4 regions of the Streptomyces sp. NPDC091272 genome follow, and region 1 is predicted to be linked to each of the others. Evidence: riboswitches for the same ligand, from Rfam matches in the RefSeq annotation. Region 1 holds a riboswitch; each other region holds the start of a gene.

Region 1 (4,890 bases):
GATCTTCACGGTCGTCCTCTTCGGCGCCAACCTGATCTCGGTGAAGCTCTTCGGCGAGCTCGAGTTCTGGTTCTCGATGGTCAAGGTGACCGCCATCATCGGCATGATCCTGATCTGCGCCGGCATCCTGACCGTCGGCTTCTCCGACGCCGGTGACACCGCGTCCGTCTCGCTGCTGTGGTCCGAGGGCGGGTTCTTCCCCAAGGGCATCGGCTCGACGCTGATGACGCTCCAGATGGTCATGTTCGCCTTCCTCGCCGTCGAGCTGGTCGGTGTGACCGCGGGCGAGTCCAAGGACCCGAAGACCGTGCTGCCGAAGGCCATCAACACCGTGCCGTGGCGCATCGCCGTCTTCTACGTCGGCGCGCTGATCATGATCCTCTCGGTGGTGCCCTGGACGCACTTCCAGCCCGGCATCTCGCCGTTCGTCGCGGCCTTCGAGAAGATGGGCCTGGGCGTCGGCGCCGCCATCGTCAACTTCGTCGTCCTCACCGCGGCGCTGTCCTCCTGCAACTCCGGCATGTACTCCACCGGCCGGATGCTGCGCGACCTCGCGCTCAACGGACAGGCGCCGAAGTTCTTCACCAAGCTGACGGCACGCGGGCTGCCGCTGGCCGGCACCTCGTTCTCCGCCGCACTCATGCTGGTCGGCGTGTGGATCAACTACCAGTGGCCGGGCGAGGCGTTCAACTACGTCGTCTCCTTCGCGACCATCTCCGGCATGTGGGCCTGGATCATGATCCTCTGCTCGCAGATCCGCTACCGGAAGCTCTCCGACGCGGGCGTGCTCCCGAAGTCCTCGTTCCGGGCCCCGGGCGCGCCCTGGACCAGCTGGTTCGCGCTGGCGTTCATCGCGATGGTGATCGTGCTGATGGGCATCGACAAGGACGCCAGGATCTCGCTGTACTGCGCGCCGGTGTGGGCGCTGCTGCTGGGCGTCTCCTACCTGGTGATGAAGGCCAGGAACCCGGAGAAGTTCGCGGCCAAGAAGTAACACCGTCGGGCGGGTCGTCCGGCGGGTCGTCCAGCAGATCGTCCGGCGGGTCGTCCCGCAGGTAGTCCGCCAGGTCGTCCAGCATTCGGTCCCGCCCGTACCACTCCTCGGTACGGGCGGGGCCTTCTGCATATCCTGGGCCGCATGCTGACCATTTCCCGGACCGTTTACGACCAGATCGTGGCCCATGCGCGCGCCGACCACCCCGACGAGGCGTGCGGCGTGGTGGCGGGGCCGGAGGGGACGGGCCGCCCCGAGCGCTTCGTGCCGATGCTGAACGCGGCGCGCTCGCCCACCTTCTACGAGTTCGACTCGGGCGACCTGCTGAAGCTGTACCGGGAGATGGACGACCGGGACGAGGAACCGGTGATCGTCTACCACTCGCACACGGCCACCGAGGCCTACCCGTCCCGCACGGACGTCACCTACGCCAACGAGCCGGGCGCCCACTACGTCCTGGTGTCGACGGCCGACGCGGACGGCCTCGGTGAGTTCCAGTTCCGGTCCTACCGGATCGTGGACGGCGTGATCACGGAGGAAGAGGTACAGGTGGCCGGCTAGCCGGGGCCGCCGCCGGCAGTGGTGACGTGCCTGGACGTGCCTGGGAGGACGGCCGCTTCCTCCCAGGTGAGAGACTGTGCGCGACCTGGGCGGCAGAACCCAGGAAGCCGGTGTGAATCCGGCACGGTCCCGCCACTGTGACCAGGCCCTCGCAGGCCCGGAAGCCAGGAACTGACCTGCCGCCTCCCATCCGTACGAGGGGACGAGGACATCCCCCGAGGAGGCCCACCGTCATGCCCGCGTTCCGCCGCACGCTCGTCATAGCCGCCGCCGCAGCCACCCTGCTCCCGCTCACCGCCTGCGCGGGCGAGCCGCAGGACACCGGGGCGAGGGACCGGGCGAAGGCCGCCCCCGGCTTCCCGTACACCGTCGAGAACTGCGGCGTGCGGACCACGTACACCAAGCCCCCCGAGCGCGCCCTGGCGATGAACCAGCACGCCACCGAGGTCCTCCTGGAACTCGGCCTGGCGAAGTCCGTCACCGGCACCGCCTACCTCGACGACAAGATCCTCCCGAAGTACGCGGCCGACTACGCGAAGATCCCCGTCGTCGCCAAGGAGTACCCCTCCAAGGAGAAGCTCCTCGCCGCCGACCCCGACTTCGTCTACGGCGGTTACGCCTCCGCCTTCGACCCCAAGCAGGGCACCGGCCGCGCGGACCTCAAGAAGTCCGGCATCGACTCCCGGCTCAACATCGAGTACTGCACCGAGGGCAGCAGCGCCGTCGACGACATCTACCGGGAAGTCACCGAGACCGGCCGCACCTTCGGCGTCGGCGCGCGCGCCGACGCCTGGGTCGCCGGCGCGAAGAAGACGGTCAAGGACACCGCGGCCCGGCTGGCCGGTGTCGAGCCGGTCAGCGTCTTCGCGTACGACAGTGGCGACAAGACCGCCTCCACCGCGGGCGGCAAGGGCATCGCCAACGAGATGATCACCCGGGCCGGCGGCAGGAACGTCATGGCGGACGTCCCGAAGTCCTTCACCGACGCCTCCTGGGAACAGGTCGTCACCCGCAGGCCCGAGGTCATCATGATCATCGACTACGGCGCGACCACCGTCGAGCAGAAGAAGAAGCGGCTGCTCGACGACCCGGCGCTGAAGGACGTGCCCGCGGTGAAGAACAAGAGGTTCGCGGTGCTGCCGCTCTCCGAGCTGGTGGTCGGCGTCCGGGCCCCCGCCGCGATCGAACGCCTCGCCACCCAGCTCCACCCCGAGCTGAAGAAGTAGCCCCGCCGTGAGCTGCCGCACACCGCCCGCCCGCGGGCCGCTCCGCTACACCCTCGTCCTCACCGTCCTCGCCGCCGCACTCGCGGCGGCGACGGTCGCGGGCCTCGCCCTCGGACAGGTCCGCATCCCCGCCTCCCAGGTCCTCGACATCGTCACGGGCGGCGCGGAGCCGAGCCCCTTCCGCACGATCGTCCTGGACGTACGGATGCCGCGCGTCCTGCTCGGCGCGATCGTCGGCGCGGGCCTGGCCGTGGTCGGCACGGTGCTCCAGGCGCTCGTACGCAACCCGCTGGCCGACCCGTACCTGCTCGGCATCTCCTCCGGGGCGTCGGCGGGCGTCGTCCTGGTCATCGTCTTCGGGATCGGCAGCGGGCTGGGCCTCGCGACGACCGTCACCATGCCGGCGGGCGCGTTCGCCGGCTCGCTGCTCGCGCTGGTCCTCGTCTACAGCCTCGCCAGGCGCGGCGGCCGGATGACCGGCACCCGGCTCGTCCTCGCCGGGGTCGCCGTCGCGTACATCCTGTCCGCGCTGACCAGCCTGGTCATGGTCACCTCGGCGAAGCGCGAGCACTTCCAGGAAGCCATGTACTGGACGCTCGGCGGCCTCGGCAGCGCCCGGTGGGACATGCTCCTGCTGCCGGCCGTCGTCCTCGCGGCGGGTACCGCGCTGCTCGTCGCCCTCGCCAGGCCGCTCGACCTGATGCTGGTGGGGGAGGAGGGAGCGACCGTCCTCGGGCTCGACACCTCGCGCTTCCGGGCGGGCGTATTCGTCCTGTCCTCCCTCGTCACCGGCGTCCTGGTCTCCGTCTCCGGGGCGATCGGCTTCATCGGCCTGCTCGTCCCGCACGCCGCCCGGATGCTGGTCGGGGCCTCGCACCGGACACTGCTGCCGGTCGTCGCGCTCGCCGGGGCCGCCTTCCTGGTCCTCGCCGACCTCGGCGCCCGCGTCATCGCCGAACCCCAGGACATCCCGGTCGGCATCCTCACCGCCCTCATCGGCGGCCCCTTCTTCCTGTGGCTGCTGCGCCGCAGACCCGAGGAGGCGCCGTCATGAGCCGACGCCAGGGCGGGGCAGGCCCTCACGCCCGGCCCTTCGTCCCGCCCGCCCCCGCCCGCCCCGCACCGTCCCCGCCCGCCCCGCACCGTCCCCGAGGAGTCCCGGCATGACCACACTGCGGACAGAGGGGCTCTCGTACGGGACCGACGGCCGCCACCTCGTCGACTCCGTCGACATCGAGGCCCGCGCGGGCGAGACCGTCGGTCTCGTCGGCCCCAACGGCAGCGGCAAGACCACCCTCCTGCGCTGCGTCTACGGCACCCTGGCCCCCACCCACGGCCGCGCCCTCCTGGACGGCGAGGACCTGCACACCATGGGTGCCAAGGAGCGCGCCCGGCGCCTGGCCACCGTCCCGCAGGACGGCCAGGCCGTCTTCGAGCTGTCCGTCCGCGAGGTCGTCGCGATGGGCCGCTCCCCGCACAAGAGGTTCTGGGAGGCCGACACCGCGGCCGACGCCGCTCTGGTGCGGGCCGCGCTGGGGCGCGTCGGCATCGACGCCCTCGCCGACCGCCCGTTCCCCTCCCTCTCCGGCGGCGAGCGCCAACGCGCCCTCGTGGCACGCGCGTTGGTCCAGGAGCCCGCCGTTGTCGTCCTGGACGAGCCCACCAACCACCTGGACATCCGCTACCAGCTCGAAGTGCTCTCCCTGGTGCGCGACTTGGGCACCACGAACCTGCTGGCCCTGCACGACCTCAACCTCGCCGCGTACTACTGCGACCGCCTCTACGTCCTCGACGCGGGTCGCATCGTCGCCGAGGGCACCCCCGCGGAGGTCCTCACTCCCGACCTCCTCAAGCGGGTCTACGGGGTGAACGCCGAGGTCAGTGAGCATCCGACGACCGGGGCGCCGACCGTGGTCTACCTCCCCGCGTCCATCTGACGGACGCATTCGTCTTGCCTGCTGAGATCACATACCTGGATCCGGGCCGGGAATCTATACGATGACCGCATGGTTGCCCATGACGTGAGAGAGACGCCGAGCCCCGTCATGCTCGTTGCGCGCCTGCACGTCGACCTGTGCAGGCTCGACAGCGCCATCTGTACGGCCTGAC
Region 2 (4,890 bases), on a different contig from region 1:
AGGACTCGGGGTTCTCCAGGGAGCAGGCGAGCGCCTCGGCGTCGGTCACCTGCTGCACGGGGATGGTGGCGGTGGGGGCCGGGGCCGCGGCGGAAGCCTGCGAGCCGGCGGCGCGCGCGATCCGGGTGGCCGGGCGCGAGCGCAGGTAGTACGTCGTCTTCAGCCCCTTCTTCCAGGCGTACGCGTACATCGAGCTGAGCTTGCCGATGGTGGGCGTTTCCAGGAAGAGGTTCAGGGACTGCGACTGGTCGAGGTACGGGGTGCGGGCGGCGGCCATGTCGATCAGGCCGCGCTGCGGGATCTCCCAGGCGGTGCGGTACAGGTCGCGGACCTCGGCCGGGATCCAGTTGAACCCCTGGACCGAGCCGGACGCCTCGCGCAGCGCCTCGCGGGTCTGCGCGTCCCAGACGCCGAGCGCCTTCAGGTCGCGGACCAGGTAGGAGTTGACCTGGAGGAACTCGCCGGAGAGGGTCTCGCGCTTGAAGAGGTTGGAGACCTGCGGCTCGATGCACTCGTACACACCGGCGATCGAGGCGATGGTGGCCGTCGGCGCGATGGCGAGCAGGAGCGAGTTGCGCATGCCGGTCCTGGCGATGCGGGCGCGCAGGGCCTCCCAGCGCTCCGGCCAGGAGAACTCGACACCGTAGTGGTCGGGGTGCAGCACGCCGCGGGCGGTGCGGGTCTTCTCCCAGGCGGGCAGCGGGCCGGAGCGCTCGGCGAGGTCGCAGGACGCCTCGTACGCGGCCAGCATGATCCGCTCGGCGATCCTCGTGGAGAGCGCGGCGGCCTCGGGGGAGTCGAACGGCAGCTTCAGCTGGAAGAAGACGTCCTGGAGGCCCATCGCGCCCAGGCCGACCGGGCGCCACCTGGAGTTGGAGTTCCCGGCCTGCTCGGTCGGGTAGAAGTTGATGTCCACCACGCGGTCGAGGAAGGTGACGGCCGTACGGACGGTCTCGTCCAGGCGGTCCCAGTCGATGCTGCCGGCCTCGGTGTCGACGAAGGCACCCAGGTTGACCGAACCGAGGTTGCAGACGGCCGTCTCGCCGTCGTTCGTCACTTCGAGGATCTCGGTGCACAGGTTGGAGGAGTGGACCGTGTGGCCCGGCTCCGCCGTCTGGTTGGCGGTCCGGTTGGAGGCGTCCTTGAAGGTGATCCAGCCGTTGCCGGTCTGCGCGAGGGTGCGCATCATGCGGCCGTACAGCTCACGGGCGGGCATCGACTTCTTGGCCAGCCCCGCCGCCTCGGCCTTGCGGTACGCGGCGTCGAACTCCCCGCCCCACAGGTCGACCAACTCGGGGACGTCGGCGGGTGAGAACAGCGACCAGCTGCCGTCCTGGTCGACGCGGCGCATGAACTCGTCCGGGATCCAGTGGGCGAGGTTCAGGTTGTGGGTGCGGCGGGCGTCCTCGCCGGTGTTGTCGCGCAGCTCCAGGAACTCCTCGACGTCCGCGTGCCAGGTCTCCAGGTAGACGGCGGCGGCGCCCTTGCGGCGGCCGCCCTGGTTCACCGCGGCGACCGAGGCGTCCAGGGTCTTCAGGAACGGCACGATGCCGTTGGAGTGCCCGTTGGTGCCGCGGATCAGTGAACCGCGGGCGCGGATGCGGGAGTACGAGAGGCCGATGCCGCCGGCGTGCTTGGAGAGGCGGGCGACCTGGTGGTAGCGGTCGTAGATCGAGTCCAGCTCGTCCATCGGCGAGTCGAGGAGGTAGCAGGACGACATCTGCGGGTGGCGGGTGCCGGAGTTGAAGAGCGTCGGCGAGGACGGGAGGTAGTCCAGCCGGCTCATCAGCCGGTAGAGCGAGGCGACCTCGGCCAGTGCCCGCGTGCTGTCGTCCTCGGCGAGGCCGGAGGCCACGCGCAGCATGAAGTGCTGCGGGGTCTCGACGACCTGGCGGGTGATCGGGTGGCGGAGCAGGTAGCGGCTGTAGACGGTACGCAGACCGAAGTACTCGAAGCGGTCGTCGCCTTCCAGGTCGACCAGCTCGTCCAGCGCGGCCGCGTGCCGGGTGACGAAGTCGGCCGTGCGGTCCGCGATGAGCCCTTCGCGGTGACCGACGGAGACGGACTCCGAGAAGCAGTTCACGCCCTGGGTGGCCGCCTCGTCCCGGATCGTACGGGCGAGGAGACGGGCCGCGAGGCGCGAGTAGGCGGGGTCCTCGGAGATCAGGCCCGCGGCGGCCTCGGTGGCGAGCGACCTGAGCTCCGCGGCGTCCGAACGGGCGTTGCGCCCACGCAGGGCGGCGGCGGCGACCCGGCCGGGGTCGGTGTCGGGCAGGTCGGCGGTCAGGTCGGTCAGGGTGCGCAGGAGCGCGGTCCCGGGCGCGTCCTGGTTTCCTTCGTTGCCCTGTACTGCCTGGGCGGCCGGATCGACTGGCGCGATGGTCACGTGGGGGCTCTCCCTCGCTCGGCGCTGGGCCTGCGGCGGAGGGGGCGCGCGAGCGCACGGCACCCCGGAAAAGGGCACGCGTCGCCTGGCGTCCACCGGCCCAACCGCGAGACCCGGACGTATCGGTGTCCGGTTCGGTCGAGCCGGACGCGCTGTCGGCAGGTCCTCGGACTTGGCGGTACGCAAAAGCGCACATGACACACCGTTGCGGGACAGTTCCGGATTCGCACCGGATTTCCCTGCGGCGACAGCGAGCACGAGCATACATGTGGTGGGTGCTGGACGAAGACCCCACCACATCTAGTGTCGCGAGTCGCGAGACTTCATATGCGCAAGCGGTTCAGAAGGGGCTCAGAGGGGCCGTTCGTAGGTGAACAGGGTCAGTCCAGGCACCGGGTCCCAGTCCCGCTCCGGGGTGCGTACGAAGCCCAGCCGCTCGTAGATCCGATGTGCGCCGCGCATGGCCGGCTGGGTGGACATCACCACCCGTACGACGCCCTCCTCCGCCCTCGCACGGGCGACGCAGGCGCGGACGAGCGCCTCGCCTGCGCCGCGGCCCCTGGCCCGGCGGGCGACCGCGAGCATCCGGAACTCGGCCTCGCCGGGGCCGGCGATGTCCTGCATCGGGCTGCCCTGCGGGGCGTAGGTGACGGTGCCGAGGAGCGTGCCCTCGGGGTCGGTGGCCACCAGCAGTTCGGCGTGGGCGGCGCGGGTGGCGGCGTCCCGCAGCACGGGCAGGTAGTCGTCCTCCTCGCCGTAGGTGAGGAGGCCGTCGTCCAGGTAGGCGCGGGCGGTGAGTTCGCCCACCTCGGTGTGTTCGGCGGGTCGGGCGGGCCGGATTGCAATGTCCATGGGGGGAGTGTGCAACGACGAGGGCCCGGCGCCCACCCCGTTCCGAGGGGTGGAGCGCCGGGCCGCACGCGCTGTGCCTGAGCGGGTCAGTGACCGCCGGGGGCGCCCGCCGTGGCCGGCGGCAGCTCGACCTTGACGCCCGGGTCGCCCGCGTCCGCCGTGTAGTCGGACGGGCTGGTCTCGTCGATGCCGTCGGGGGCCTTGAGGGCCCGCAGGACGAAGGTGAGCACCACGGTGACCAGGACGTTCAGCAGGAACGCGGTGAGGCCGATGTAGCCGATCTCGCCGATGCCCGGGATCGCGGCGTTGGAGCCGCCGAAGTGCTTCTGGGTGGGCGAGGCGACGCCGTAGGCGGCCAGCGTGCCGTAGACCATGCCGACGGCCCAGCCGGCCAGCAGCGCCCAGCGGTGGAACCAGCGGGTGAACAGGCCGCCGACCAGTGCGGGCATCGTCTGCAGGATCCAGATGCCGCCCAGCAGCTGGAAGTTGATCGCGACCGTCTTGTCCATGGTGAGGACGAAGACGAGCGCGCCCACCTTCACCAGCAGCGAGACCAGCTTGGAGACCTTGGTCTCCTGCGCCGGGGTCGCGTCCGGCTTGATGAAGTCCTTGTAGATGTTGCGGGTGAAGAGGTTCGCGGCGGCGATCGACATGATGGCCGCCGGGACGAGTGCGCCGATGCCGATCGCGGCGAAGGCGACGCCGGTGAACCAGTCGGGGAACATGTTCTCGAACAGCTGCGGGATCGCCAACTGGCCGTTCTTCACCTTGATCCCGGCGGCGATCGCCATGAACCCGAGTATCGCGAGCAGTCCCAGCATCAGCGAGTACAGCGGCAGGATGGTGGTGTTGCGGCGGATCACGTTGCGGCTCTTGGAGGAGAGCGTGGCGGTGATCGAGTGCGGATACATGAAGAGCGCGAGCGCGGAGCCGAGGGCCAGGGTCGCGTAGGTCCACTGACCGGTGTGGCCCGGGGTTAGCGCGCCGGTCGGCTTGCCGTCCGCGCCCGGGGTGCTGAACTTCTCCTGGGCCGCCGAGAAGATGGCGTCGAAGCCACCGAGCTTGATCGGGATGTAGATGATCGCGACGACGATGACCAGGTAGATCAGTCCGTCCTTCACGAACGCGATCAGTGCGGGCGCGCGCAGGCCCGAGGAGTAGGTGTACGCGGCGAGCACCGCGAACGCGATCAGCAGCGGCAGGTCCTTGATGAACCAGTGCGTGGACTCGGTGCCGCCGATGCCCATCACGTCCAGGACGGCCTGGATTCCGACCAGTTGGAGCGCGATGTAGGGCATGGTGGCGAGGATGCCGGTGACCGCGACGGCCAGCGACAGGCCCTTGGAGCCGAACCGGCCGCGGACGAAGTCCGAGGTGGTGACGTAGCCGTGCTTGTGCGACACCGACCAGAGCCGGGGCAGGAAGGTGAAGATCAGCGGGTAGACGAGGATCGTGTACGGGACGGCGAAGAAGCCGGCCGCCCCCGCCGCGTAGACGGCTGCCGGTACGGCCACGAAGGTGTAGGCCGTGTAGAGGTCGCCGCCGAGCAGGAACCAGGTGACCCAGGTGCCGAACGACCGTCCGCCCAGGCCCCATTCGTCGAGGCTCTGCTCGTTCTCGGCCTTGCGCCAGCGCGCGGCCATGAAGCCCAT
Region 3 (4,890 bases), on a different contig from region 1:
TCCGCACCGCGAAGCTGATGCGGCCGAGCGCCGTCACGCACATGACGGACATGGACCAGCGCAGCATCGCCCTGGAGGTCAAGAAGACGTCCGACGGCATCACGGTCACCGTGCCGAAGAACCAGGCGCTGGTGCCCTCCGGGTACTACATGCTGTTCGTGACGGACGACCAGGGCACGCCTTCCGAGGCGGTCTGGGTCGAGGTTCCGTAGCGAACCGGTAGGAACGCGTAAGGGGCGCCCTCCATGGAGGGCGCCCCTTACGCGTTCCGCTCTGCTACTTCGCGTTCTTCGCCAGTTCCAGCGCGTAGTCCGCGAACCAGCGGCCGGCCTGCGGGCCGCCCTTGCAGTCGCCGTCGGACTCGCCGGGGCGCTTCACCCACAGCAGGGCGTGCACCTGGGGGTCGCCCGTCTCGGTGGTGGGTGCCTCGCCGAGCGCGCGGCCAGGCGGGTTGCACCAGCGCTCCTCGGGCTTGCCCTCCGTCCAGGGGCCGTTGCCGTTGCGGCTGGTGTCGATGACGAAGGGCTTGTTGCCGATCTTCGCGGAGAGCTCCTTGCCGTACTTCTTGCTCTCCTCGGTGGAGTAGAAGTTCGACACGTTCACCGAGAAGCCGTCGGCCTGGTCGATGCCCGACCACTTCAGCGGCTCGAAGATCTGGTCCGGCTTGCCCCAGCCCGCGTTGCCCGCGTCGAGGTAGACCTTGGTCTTCGGCTGCTGCTTCAGGGTCTTGATGGCGCCCTTGAGGAGGTCGTAGCGCTCCTCGTGGAACTTCTCGGGGGTGCAGTTGTCGACCAGGTGGAGCACCGCGTCGGGCTCCAGGATCACCGTCGCCGGCCGGTCGCCGATGCCCTCGGCGACCTCCTTGATGAAGGCGCGGTAGGCGTTGCCGTCGGAGGCGCCGCCGCCGGAGTAGTTGCCGCAGTCGCGGTGCGGGATGTTGTAGACGACGAGGATCGCCTCGCGGTCGGCGGCGGCTGCTGCCTCGGTGAAGCCCTTCGCCTGGTCCTTGGCGTTCTCCGGGATCAGCCACTCGCCGGCCGGCTGCTGGGCGATCTTCTTGATCAGGTCCTGTTTCGACGCGTCGCCCTCCTCGGCGAGCGCCTGGGCCGCCTTGGCGTCCGGATTGACCCAGTACGGGTCGTCGCCCTTGGGCAGCTGGGAGACCGGCGGGTTCTTCCCCGCGGTGTCACCGTCCCCGCCGCCGTCCGAGGTGCAGCCCGTCAGGAGCAGCGCGGCCCCCACCGCGACCGCTCCGACCGCTCGCACACGTCCGCTGTAACTGCCGTACATCGACTCCCCCTTGGGCGCCTTTGTGAGGACCGACCTTCTCGAAACCTCTCGAAGGTGACCGTCTCGAAGATGAAAGAAATTCCGAGGCAGCCCCCCAGGCGCCCCTGCCCGGACAGAACCGGTCGAATCCAATCCTGACACATCGGGCTCCCGCCCCACGAGGCGTGTCCTGCTTCGTCGTGAAGCTGTTGCACCACTCCCCACCAGCTCGTTCGCGGGCTCTGCGGGGTCCCGCGCCGGGTTGCCGCGCCGAGGCCGACCGGGAAAATCTTGTGCCGGGGCCCGCGGCGAGCGGGGTTCGCACCGGCACGCCTGTACCGGCGGCCGGGACACCCGCCGCGACTCTCTCGTGACATCGCGTCAACTACCCTATGGAGAACGGCGCTTGGGCGCTCTAAAGTGGTGTGGCGGCCCCAGCCCCCGGCCCGCAGTTCCGAGCTGGTCCCCCAGAACCTCCCGCGACGGCGCCGGGCTTCTCCCGCAGTTCGTGCGCGCGCGGTCGAGGACCGGCCCGGCCGACCGCTCCGGGGGGAGCGAGCAGTCGGCCGGGCCAGGTACTTCGCCCCCGCCCCGCCCCCGGCGGGCCCGCTGACCGGACCCCTGTTGACAGTGTTCAGCCAGACTGGGACTCTCCGGAGGACAACTTCACACTTCGAGGCGACGGTGAACAGGAACTCCGGTGCGAATCCGGGGCGGTCCCGCCACTGTGACCACGTCCGCGCAGCGCGCGGCCGCGGGAGTCAGGAACTGACCCGTCGTCCTCCTGCATCGGGGCGTGGAAACCCCTCAAGGAGGCACACCGCTATGTCCGCGTCTGCTCAGCAGTCCGCACAGACCACTGACCTCGCGTCCGCGACCACCCGCACCCGGGATCTGCTGATTCTGGCCGCCGCGGTGATCGTCGCGCTGATCGCGCTGTACGCCGTGTTCATGGACAACGGCCACATCATCTCCGCGACCGGCAGCTATCTGCACGAGTTCTCGCACGACGGCCGGCACCTCTTCGGTGCCCCCTGCCACTGATCGGGGCCGTTGAGCACCATGAACAACCTCATACTCCCCCTGCTCGGCCGCGGACTCGCGGCGGGCGGGGCAGCGGGCCTGGTCACCGGCCTCTTCTCGCTGCTGCTCGCCGAACCCGTGATGGACCGGGCGATCGTCCTCGAAGAGGCGCGCTCGGCCAAGGCGGAGGCGGCCGAGCACGCGCACGCGGCGGCGGGCGCAGTCGCCGAGCACCACGAGGAGCTGTTCTCGCGCGGGCAGCAGCACTTCGGCCTGGTGGTCACCGCCGTGGTCGCGGGCCTGGCGCTCGGCGTGCTGTTCGCCGTGGCGTACGCACTGGTGCACCGCCGCACCGGCTTCCTCGTACGGGCCTGGCCGCGCGCGCTCGGGTTCTGCGCCGCCGCGTTCGTCGCGGTGGCCCTGCTGCCGGGGCTGCGCTACCCGGCGGCGCCGCCGGGCGTGGGCGACGCCAACACGGTGGGAGAGCGCCAGCAGCTGTGGCTGGCCGCCGTCGTGATCGGCGTCCTCGGCATGCTCCTGGCCAGGCAGTTGTACGTACGGCTGGCGGGCCGGCCGGAGCCGTTGCGGCACGGCGCGGTCTTCCTGACCGGGGCGGTGACGCTGGCCGTGCTGTTCCTGCTGCCCGGAAATCCGGACGAGGTCCCCGTGCCCGCCACGCTGCTGTGGGACTTCCGGGTGCTCTCGCTCGGGTCACAGCTGCTGCTGTGGGCGGTGTTCGCGGCGGTCTTCGGCGCTCTCGGGCTGCGGGCCGCGCAGCGGGCCGGTTCCCCCGCCCCCGCTCAGGAGGTGGCGGTCCCGGCAGGGGCCTGAACGGCTCCCGTCAGATAGGCGGAGACGACCACGTTGGCCGTGTAGGAGCGGGCCGCGTGGTCGTACGTACCGCCGCAGGTGATGAGCCGCAGTTCGGCCCTGCCGTCCTTGCGGGGTCCGTAGGCCTTCTTCGCGTCGAACTTGTCGCGGCTGAAGACCTGGACGTCGTCGACCGTGAACTCGGTGACCGAGCCGTCCGCTCCGGTGATCTTGACCCGTTCGCCGGGGCGGGCGGAGCTGAGGCCGTAGAAGACGGCGGGCTTGCTCCTGGTGTCGACGTGTCCCACGAGCAGCGTCACACCGCGCGCGCCCGGCCGGGCGCCGTCCCGGTACCAGCCGACCACCTTGGGCTGTTCGTACGGCGGCGGGTCCACCGCGCCATGGGCGTCGAGCCCGCGCGGGGCCACCGGCGCGGAGATGCCGAGCGAGGGGATGTCGAGGCGCCGCGGGCGCACCCCGGCGACCGGCCGGTGCGCGTCGGGCAGTTCGACCTGCAGCAGTGGGCGTCCCACCGCGGCCACGTCACCGGCGGCCGACGCGGCATGGCCGCCGGTGCCTTCGGTGAGGTCGCGGCCCCACAGCCACAGTCCGAGGAGCAGCACCGCCCAGGCGGTGCCGGTGACCGCCCGGCCCTTGCCGGAAGCAGATTCGTCGGTACTCATGGTGAGTGCTCCCTCGGTGCTTCGCGCGGATCCGCTGTCGCCGGCCGCGCAGGTGCCCGTGCCCCTGACGGGGCGTCGCTGCGGGTCTCCCGTCCGGATCGGTCCTGGCGCGCGTGATCCGGGCGAGAGTCCCTAGCGCGAGCCGTTGCGGCGGCGGCGGCGCACGGAACGGCCGGCGATGGCGACGGCGGCCACCCCCGCGAGGCCGAGGCCGATCAGGGTGTGCGGGGTGCCGGGGCCGTCGGACTCGGCGGCCAGCTGCGCCGTACCGCCGCCGCCCGCGTGGACGGGTGCGGTCGGTTCGGTCCTGTGGTGCACGACGGTGACGTTGCCCTTGGCGTTGCCACCGCCCTCCTCGCACTTGACGTGGATGCCGTAGTCGCGGCCCTGGGCGTCGGAGCGGATCCGGGCCTCGGCGAACAGACCGCCGTCGGCGGCCGGGTTGAAGTACGCGGGTGAGGAGAAGGCCTCCGACGTGCCGATGGCCCGCTCGCCCTCGCACACGTCGACGCGCAGGTCCACCTCCCCGCCGGCTGCGACGGTGGACGGGGTGACGGTGACGAAGCCGTTCGAGTCCTCGTTGTTCGTGACGATGACCGGACCGGTGGCGGCCGGTGACGCGGCGAGGGCGGCGGGCGCGGGGACGAGTACCGCCGCGAGCACCGCACCTGCACACAGCGTGAACTGCGATGAGCGCATAGTGAACCTCCTGGTACTCCGAAGATTCGCCCGTGCGCACATCGCCCGCATCCCCAGGGGCCCGTGACTGCGCCGTACGGGCCCCCGGGAGGGTCAGATGCGGTCGACCAGGTCGGCGATCGAGTCGACGATGGTGGACGGCGTGAACGGGTACTTGTCGATGTCGTCCTTGCCGGTCAGCCCGGTGAGCACCAGGAACGTCTCCATTCCCGCCTCAAGGCCCGCCAGCACGTCGGTGTCCATCCGGTCGCCGATCATCGCGCTGGTCTCCGAGTGCGCGCCGATGGCGTTGAGGCCGGTGCGCATCATCAACGGGTTGGGCTTGCCCGCGAAGTAGGGCTTCTTGCCGGTCGCCTTGGTGATCAGCGCGGCGACCGCGCCGGTGGCGGGCAGCGGACCCTCGGCG
Region 4 (4,890 bases), on a different contig from region 1:
CAGCCGGGTGGTGTGCGGGTCGGGAGATTTGGCCCACCAGTGGCCGTAGCGGCTGTAGACGCGCGGCTCGCGGTCGGCCAGAAGCGCGGTCAGCGAGCTTGCCTCATCGGCGAGTTGCTCCCACTGTTCGCGCGTCAGCCGGTGGAAGGCGGTGGCCTCGATGCCGCCGTCGACGGGGCGCCACAGCCCGGCCACGTAACCGTCGACCAGCAGGGTCGGCAGTACGTCGCCGTTGTTACGGATGACCAGTCGGCGGTACTCCGACGGGATGATGCGGCTGCGGTCGGCGTACGCCAGCAGGCTGCTGTCCCACATGGCCATGAGGCGGGCCGGCGCCGGAGTGTCCTGCGCCGGGCGCGGTGCGCCGGGGAGGTCGAACAGGGCGGCGCCCGCCGGGCCTTCCAACCGCTCGACCGCGTCGCCCAGCGATTCCAGCGCCTTACGGACAGCAGTGCGTCCCGCCTGGGTGAACTGGGCGATGTCCGCCACCGTCACCGGGCCGAAACCGGCCAGGCAGCGCAGGACGAGGGCCTGCAGCGCTTGCGTCTGCGCTGCCACCGCCGTCTCCGCCGCCTCCGTCTGCCGGGCCCGCGAGCCAACGGGGGCAGGAGCCGGAGCCGGGTGCGGGTGCGCCGCCACGTACGAGGGCCGGGCCCCGAACGACCACGGTCCGCCCGACGGCACATGGACCAGCGGCGCACACGCCCGCAGCCCCCACCAGGCGCCGGCCTGCAACTCAACGCCCAGCTGCTCGCCGACCCAGGCCTCCAGCTCGGCGCCGGTGCGCGGCCGGTCCGCGAAACTCAGCAGGTCCGGTACGAGGAGATCGCAGTCGGCGGGGGTGAGACCGGTGGCCGCGAAGCGGTCGCCGAGCCGCGAGGCGCGCAGGGTCGGCCGCATCGCCTCGCGGAACACCGGGTAGTCGTCGGCCCGCACCGCGTGCAGGGTGAGCCGCAGCAGGGTCGCCTTGACCACCGAACCACGCGTGAACGCCTCGTCCAGGTCGGCGGGGTCGAAGCCGCTGATCCGGTTCCACAGGGCGAGGTACGGCGACGGCGCGTGCTGCGCCTGTAGCGCGACCACCTGTCCGACTGCCTCCTCGACGCTCAACGGCTCTCGCTGCAGCAGGAGTTGGCGGGCCAGGGTGGCGCGGTTGAGCTCGCGTGCGGTGATCTCCATGCACAGGATTGTGCCTGTTCCGCACCCCGGCGGAGCCCCTTCGCGAAAGCGGTCCCACGACAGCGGGCGCAGCACCTGCCGCGCTCCTTCCGGGAGCCGGGCCGTGGGGTCCTGCTGCGGACGACCCTGGATGCCGGCAGACACCTCGGCCGGCCCCTTCCCCCGGCGGGAGCCTGCGTGCGGACCCGTTAAGCTGCAGGCGCCCCGCGGGGGAAGTCCGGTCGAATTCCGGCGCTGACCCGCAACGGTAGGCGGAGCGAACACCACGCTCCGTGAGCCCGATTACCCGCGGCGGTGAAGGCTCCTGACAATTCGCCGTGGACTGCGAGAGGTGCTGCACAGGGCGCCCCGCGTCCCGGGCCGCTGCTTCCGGCGCGCAGCGCACGGCCCGAGGCGAAGGCGAACCGCCCGTGGCCACTTCCTCCTCCACTTCCGCCACCACCTCCGCGACGCCCCCCGAGGCCCGCACCCGTACCCGCCCAGGTGCCGGCAGTGGCGCCGGACCCGCGCCGCCACGGCGGATGTCCGTGCCGGTGCTCGTCGTCGGGCTGGGGGCAGCGCTGCTGGTCTCCCTCGTCTGCGGGGCGGGCCTCGGCGCTTCCGGGCTCGGCTGGGGCGAGGTGGTGCGGTACCTGTGGGCCGGGCTGAGCGGCGGTTCCATATCCGCCGACAAGGTCTCCGCTTACACCATCGTCTGGGAACTGCGCTTCCCGCGCGCCGTGCTGGCCGCCGTCGTCGGGGCCGGGCTGGCCGGCATCGGTGTCGCCGTGCAGGCCATGGTGCGCAACGCGCTGGCCGACCCGTTCGTCCTCGGGATCTCGTCCGGTGCGGCCGTCGGCGCCAACGCAGTGCTGCTCTTCGGGGCGCTCGGCGCGCTCGGGGTGTGGGCGCTGTCGGCCGCCGCCTTCGGGTCCGCGCTGCTCGCGATGGCGCTGGTGTACGCGATCGCCCGCACCCCGCGCGGGCTCACCCCGCTGCGGCTGGTGCTGACGGGGACCGCGCTGTACTACGGCTTCTCGGCCATCACCACGTTCATGGTCTTCGCCGCCGAACGCGGCGAGGCCGCCCGTAGCGCCATGATGTGGCTGCTCGGCAGCCTCGGCGGCGCCAGGGTCCCGCACGCCGTACGGATGCTGGTCGGCGCCGACCACCGCAGGCTGCTGGCCGTCGCCCCACCGGCGGGCGCGGTGCTGCTGGTCTGGGTGGACATCCTCTCCCGCACCCTGCTCGCGCCTGTGGAGCTCCCGGTGGGCGTGCTCACCGCCGCCGTCGGCGTGCCGTGCTTCGTCCTGCTGATGCGCCGCAACTCGTACACCTTCGGAGGCGTGTGATGCGTGTCGACATCGAGGAACTGAGCGTCGAGATCGCGGGGGCCCGGCTGGTCGAGGACGTGACGCTGCGGGCGGGCCCCGGACAGCTCGTCGGGCTCGTCGGGCCCAACGGCAGCGGCAAGTCGACCCTGCTGCGCTGCGTCTACCGGGCGCTGCGGCCCGCCGGCGGGACGGTCAGTCTCGACGGCGAGGACCTGCACGCGATGACCGCGCGCGAAGGTGCCAGGCGGCTGGCCGCGCTGCCCCAGGAGGCCGCCGCCGAGTTCGACTTCACTGTCGCCGAGGTGGTGGCAATGGGACGGCTGCCGCACCAGCGGTCGGTGGCCCGCGCCACCGACGAGGACCGGCAGGTCTGCGCAACCGCGCTGGCCGAGGTCGGCGCCGCCCACCTCGCGGAGCGCGGCTTCCTCACCCTCTCCGGGGGCGAGAAGCAGCGCGTACTGATCGCCCGCGCGCTCGCCCAGCAGCCCCGCGTGCTCGTCCTCGACGAACCCACCAACCACCTCGACATCGCCCAGCAGCTCGACGTGCTGGCGCTGGTGCGCGGCAGCGGGCTGACCGTGCTCACCGCACTGCACGACCTCAACCTCGCGGCGCTCCACTGCGACCTGCTGTACGTCATCGAGGCGGGCCGCATCGTGGCCCACGGCGCACCGCACGACGTGCTCACGCCCGAGCTGCTCGCGGACGTCTTCGGCGTACGGGCGCACCGGGTGCCGCACCCCGAGTCCGGCGCCGTACAGCTGCTGTTCGACCGCCTTCTGCCCGCCACCTCCTGAACCTGAACGGACCCGCCCCCATGCGCAAGCCCCCGCGTCATTCCGTACGCCCCGCCGTCCTCGCACTCGCCCTCGCGACGGCCGCCGCCCTCACCGGCTGCGGCGCTCAGGTCACCCCGGCCGCCGGGGGCCAGGACGGCAGGGCCGCCGCCGGCTCCCACTACCCGGTGACCGTGGAGAACTGCGGCGAGCAGAAGACCTACACCAAGGCCCCGCAGCGCGTGGTCACCAACGACGTCGGCATCACCGAGATCATGTTCGCCCTCGGCCTGGAGAAGCACATGGCCGGCTTCGTGATGCCCGACGACAAGGGCGACCTCGCCTCGGTCCCCTGGAGCTCCGGCTACGACAAGGTCAAGTGGCTCTCGAAGAAGCAGATCAACAAGGAGATGGCCCTCGACGCCCGCGCCGACCTCGTCTTCGCGGGCTGGAACTACGGCTTCAACGAGGGCGAGGGATTCACCCCCGCCGACCTGAAGAAGGTCGGCATCGACTCCTACCTCCTGAGCGAGTCCTGCCGCAACGGACGGGGCGGCACCGCCCGCGGCGTGATGCCCCCGCTCGACGCGCTCTACACCGACCTGCTCAACCTGGGGAAGGTCTTCGACGTCGAGGACCGTGCCGAGGCCCTCGTCACGAAGTTCCGCAAGCAGGTGGCCGACGCGCAGGCCGGGGCGCTCAAGGGGGCCGACCGGCCGCGGGTCTTCCTGTACGACGGCGGCCAGGACAAGCCGTTCACGTCCGGCCTGTACGCCGCGCCCCACGACATCATCACCAGGGCGGGCGGCGACCACGTGATGAAGGACCTCAAGGACAGCTGGGCGACGGTGGGCTGGGAGACCGTGGTGGAACGGGACCCTGAGGTGATCGTGATCAACGACTACGGTGACACGACCGCCGAGCAGAAGCGGAAGTTCCTGAAGTCGTACCCGCCGCTCGCACAGGTCTCGGCGGTCAAGAACGACAGGATCGTCGTCCTCGACTACGCGGACCTGGTGGAGAGCCCGCGCAACCCCGCGGCCGTCGCCTCGCTCGCCGCGGACCTCAAGAGGCTCCGGGTGACCCGCTCCTGAGCCCGCCCGCCCGCGCGACGACGGCGGCTCACCACCGGTAGATCTCACCACCGGTAGATCTCACCACCAGTAGTTCTCACCACCAGTAGACGGGGTACTTCGGAGCGCCGCGCCGCAGCCGGGAGGCGACGTACTCGGTCAGCACCATCAGTACCGCGGCCCCGAGCAGCAGCGGTACGAACCGCCCCGGGGCCGGTGTCTGCAGCACGATGACCACGGCGGTGGCGCACGCGGGAGAGTGCGGGGTGCGGCCGATCGTCATCAGCGCCAGGGTCACCCCGGCCGCCACGGCCGCCGCCCAGGCGCTGCTGCCCATCGCCGCCAGCGTGCCGTAACCGGCCACGACCGCCAGCAGATGGCTGACGACCACGCTGCGCGGCTGGGCCAGCGGCATGGTCGGCGCGCTGTGCACGAGGGCGGCGCTGGCGGCGAGCGAGGGTATGAGCACGGGCTCGTGGATCGCCGCCCCTATCGCCACGAGGCCCAGCAGAAGCGCGGTGGCGACGCCCACGGTGTGCAGTGCGGCGG

The links. Region 1 has a riboswitch for cobalamin ahead of ACIQM4_RS32485 (ABC transporter substrate-binding protein). Riboswitches for the same ligand answer to the same signal wherever they lie in the genome.
Region 2: another riboswitch for cobalamin. It lies ahead of ACIQM4_RS06050 (ribonucleoside-diphosphate reductase subunit alpha); the one in region 1 lies ahead of ACIQM4_RS32485 (ABC transporter substrate-binding protein).
Region 3: another riboswitch for cobalamin. It lies ahead of ACIQM4_RS17870 (CbtB-domain containing protein); the one in region 1 lies ahead of ACIQM4_RS32485 (ABC transporter substrate-binding protein).
Region 4: another riboswitch for cobalamin. It lies ahead of ACIQM4_RS18925 (FecCD family ABC transporter permease); the one in region 1 lies ahead of ACIQM4_RS32485 (ABC transporter substrate-binding protein).

What each region holds. Positions count from the first base shown of each region.
Region 1 covers NZ_JBIVVC010000017.1:21,726-26,615, reverse strand. The annotation lists gene ACIQM4_RS32495 (amino acid permease) at 1-994, shown strand, start outside; gene ACIQM4_RS32490 (Mov34/MPN/PAD-1 family protein) at 1,139-1,555, shown strand; cobalamin riboswitch at 1,603-1,750, shown strand; gene ACIQM4_RS32485 (ABC transporter substrate-binding protein) at 1,789-2,781, shown strand; gene ACIQM4_RS32480 (FecCD family ABC transporter permease) at 2,789-3,835, shown strand; gene ACIQM4_RS32475 (ABC transporter ATP-binding protein) at 3,945-4,718, shown strand; gene ACIQM4_RS32470 (putative leader peptide) at 4,788-4,889, shown strand.
Region 2 covers NZ_JBIVVC010000002.1:274,680-279,569, reverse strand. The annotation lists gene ACIQM4_RS06050 (ribonucleoside-diphosphate reductase subunit alpha) at 1-2,386, opposite strand, end outside; cobalamin riboswitch at 2,526-2,663, opposite strand; gene ACIQM4_RS06045 (GNAT family N-acetyltransferase) at 2,738-3,238, opposite strand; gene mctP (monocarboxylate uptake permease MctP) at 3,325-4,890, opposite strand, start outside.
Region 3 covers NZ_JBIVVC010000005.1:514,644-519,533, forward strand. The annotation lists gene ACIQM4_RS17860 (galactose oxidase-like domain-containing protein) at 1-212, shown strand, start outside; gene ACIQM4_RS17865 (glycoside hydrolase family 6 protein) at 277-1,290, opposite strand; cobalamin riboswitch at 1,897-2,061, shown strand; gene ACIQM4_RS17870 (CbtB-domain containing protein) at 2,095-2,313, shown strand; gene ACIQM4_RS17875 (CbtA family protein) at 2,332-3,123, shown strand; gene ACIQM4_RS17880 (class F sortase) at 3,093-3,785, opposite strand; gene ACIQM4_RS17885 (hypothetical protein) at 3,918-4,484, opposite strand; gene ACIQM4_RS17890 (HAD-IIA family hydrolase) at 4,578-4,890, opposite strand, start outside.
Region 4 covers NZ_JBIVVC010000006.1:192,501-197,390, reverse strand. The annotation lists gene ACIQM4_RS18930 (winged helix DNA-binding domain-containing protein) at 1-1,179, opposite strand, end outside; cobalamin riboswitch at 1,356-1,488, shown strand; gene ACIQM4_RS18925 (FecCD family ABC transporter permease) at 1,701-2,510, shown strand; gene ACIQM4_RS18920 (ABC transporter ATP-binding protein) at 2,510-3,289, shown strand; gene ACIQM4_RS18915 (ABC transporter substrate-binding protein) at 3,310-4,362, shown strand; gene ACIQM4_RS18910 (HPP family protein) at 4,439-4,890, opposite strand, start outside.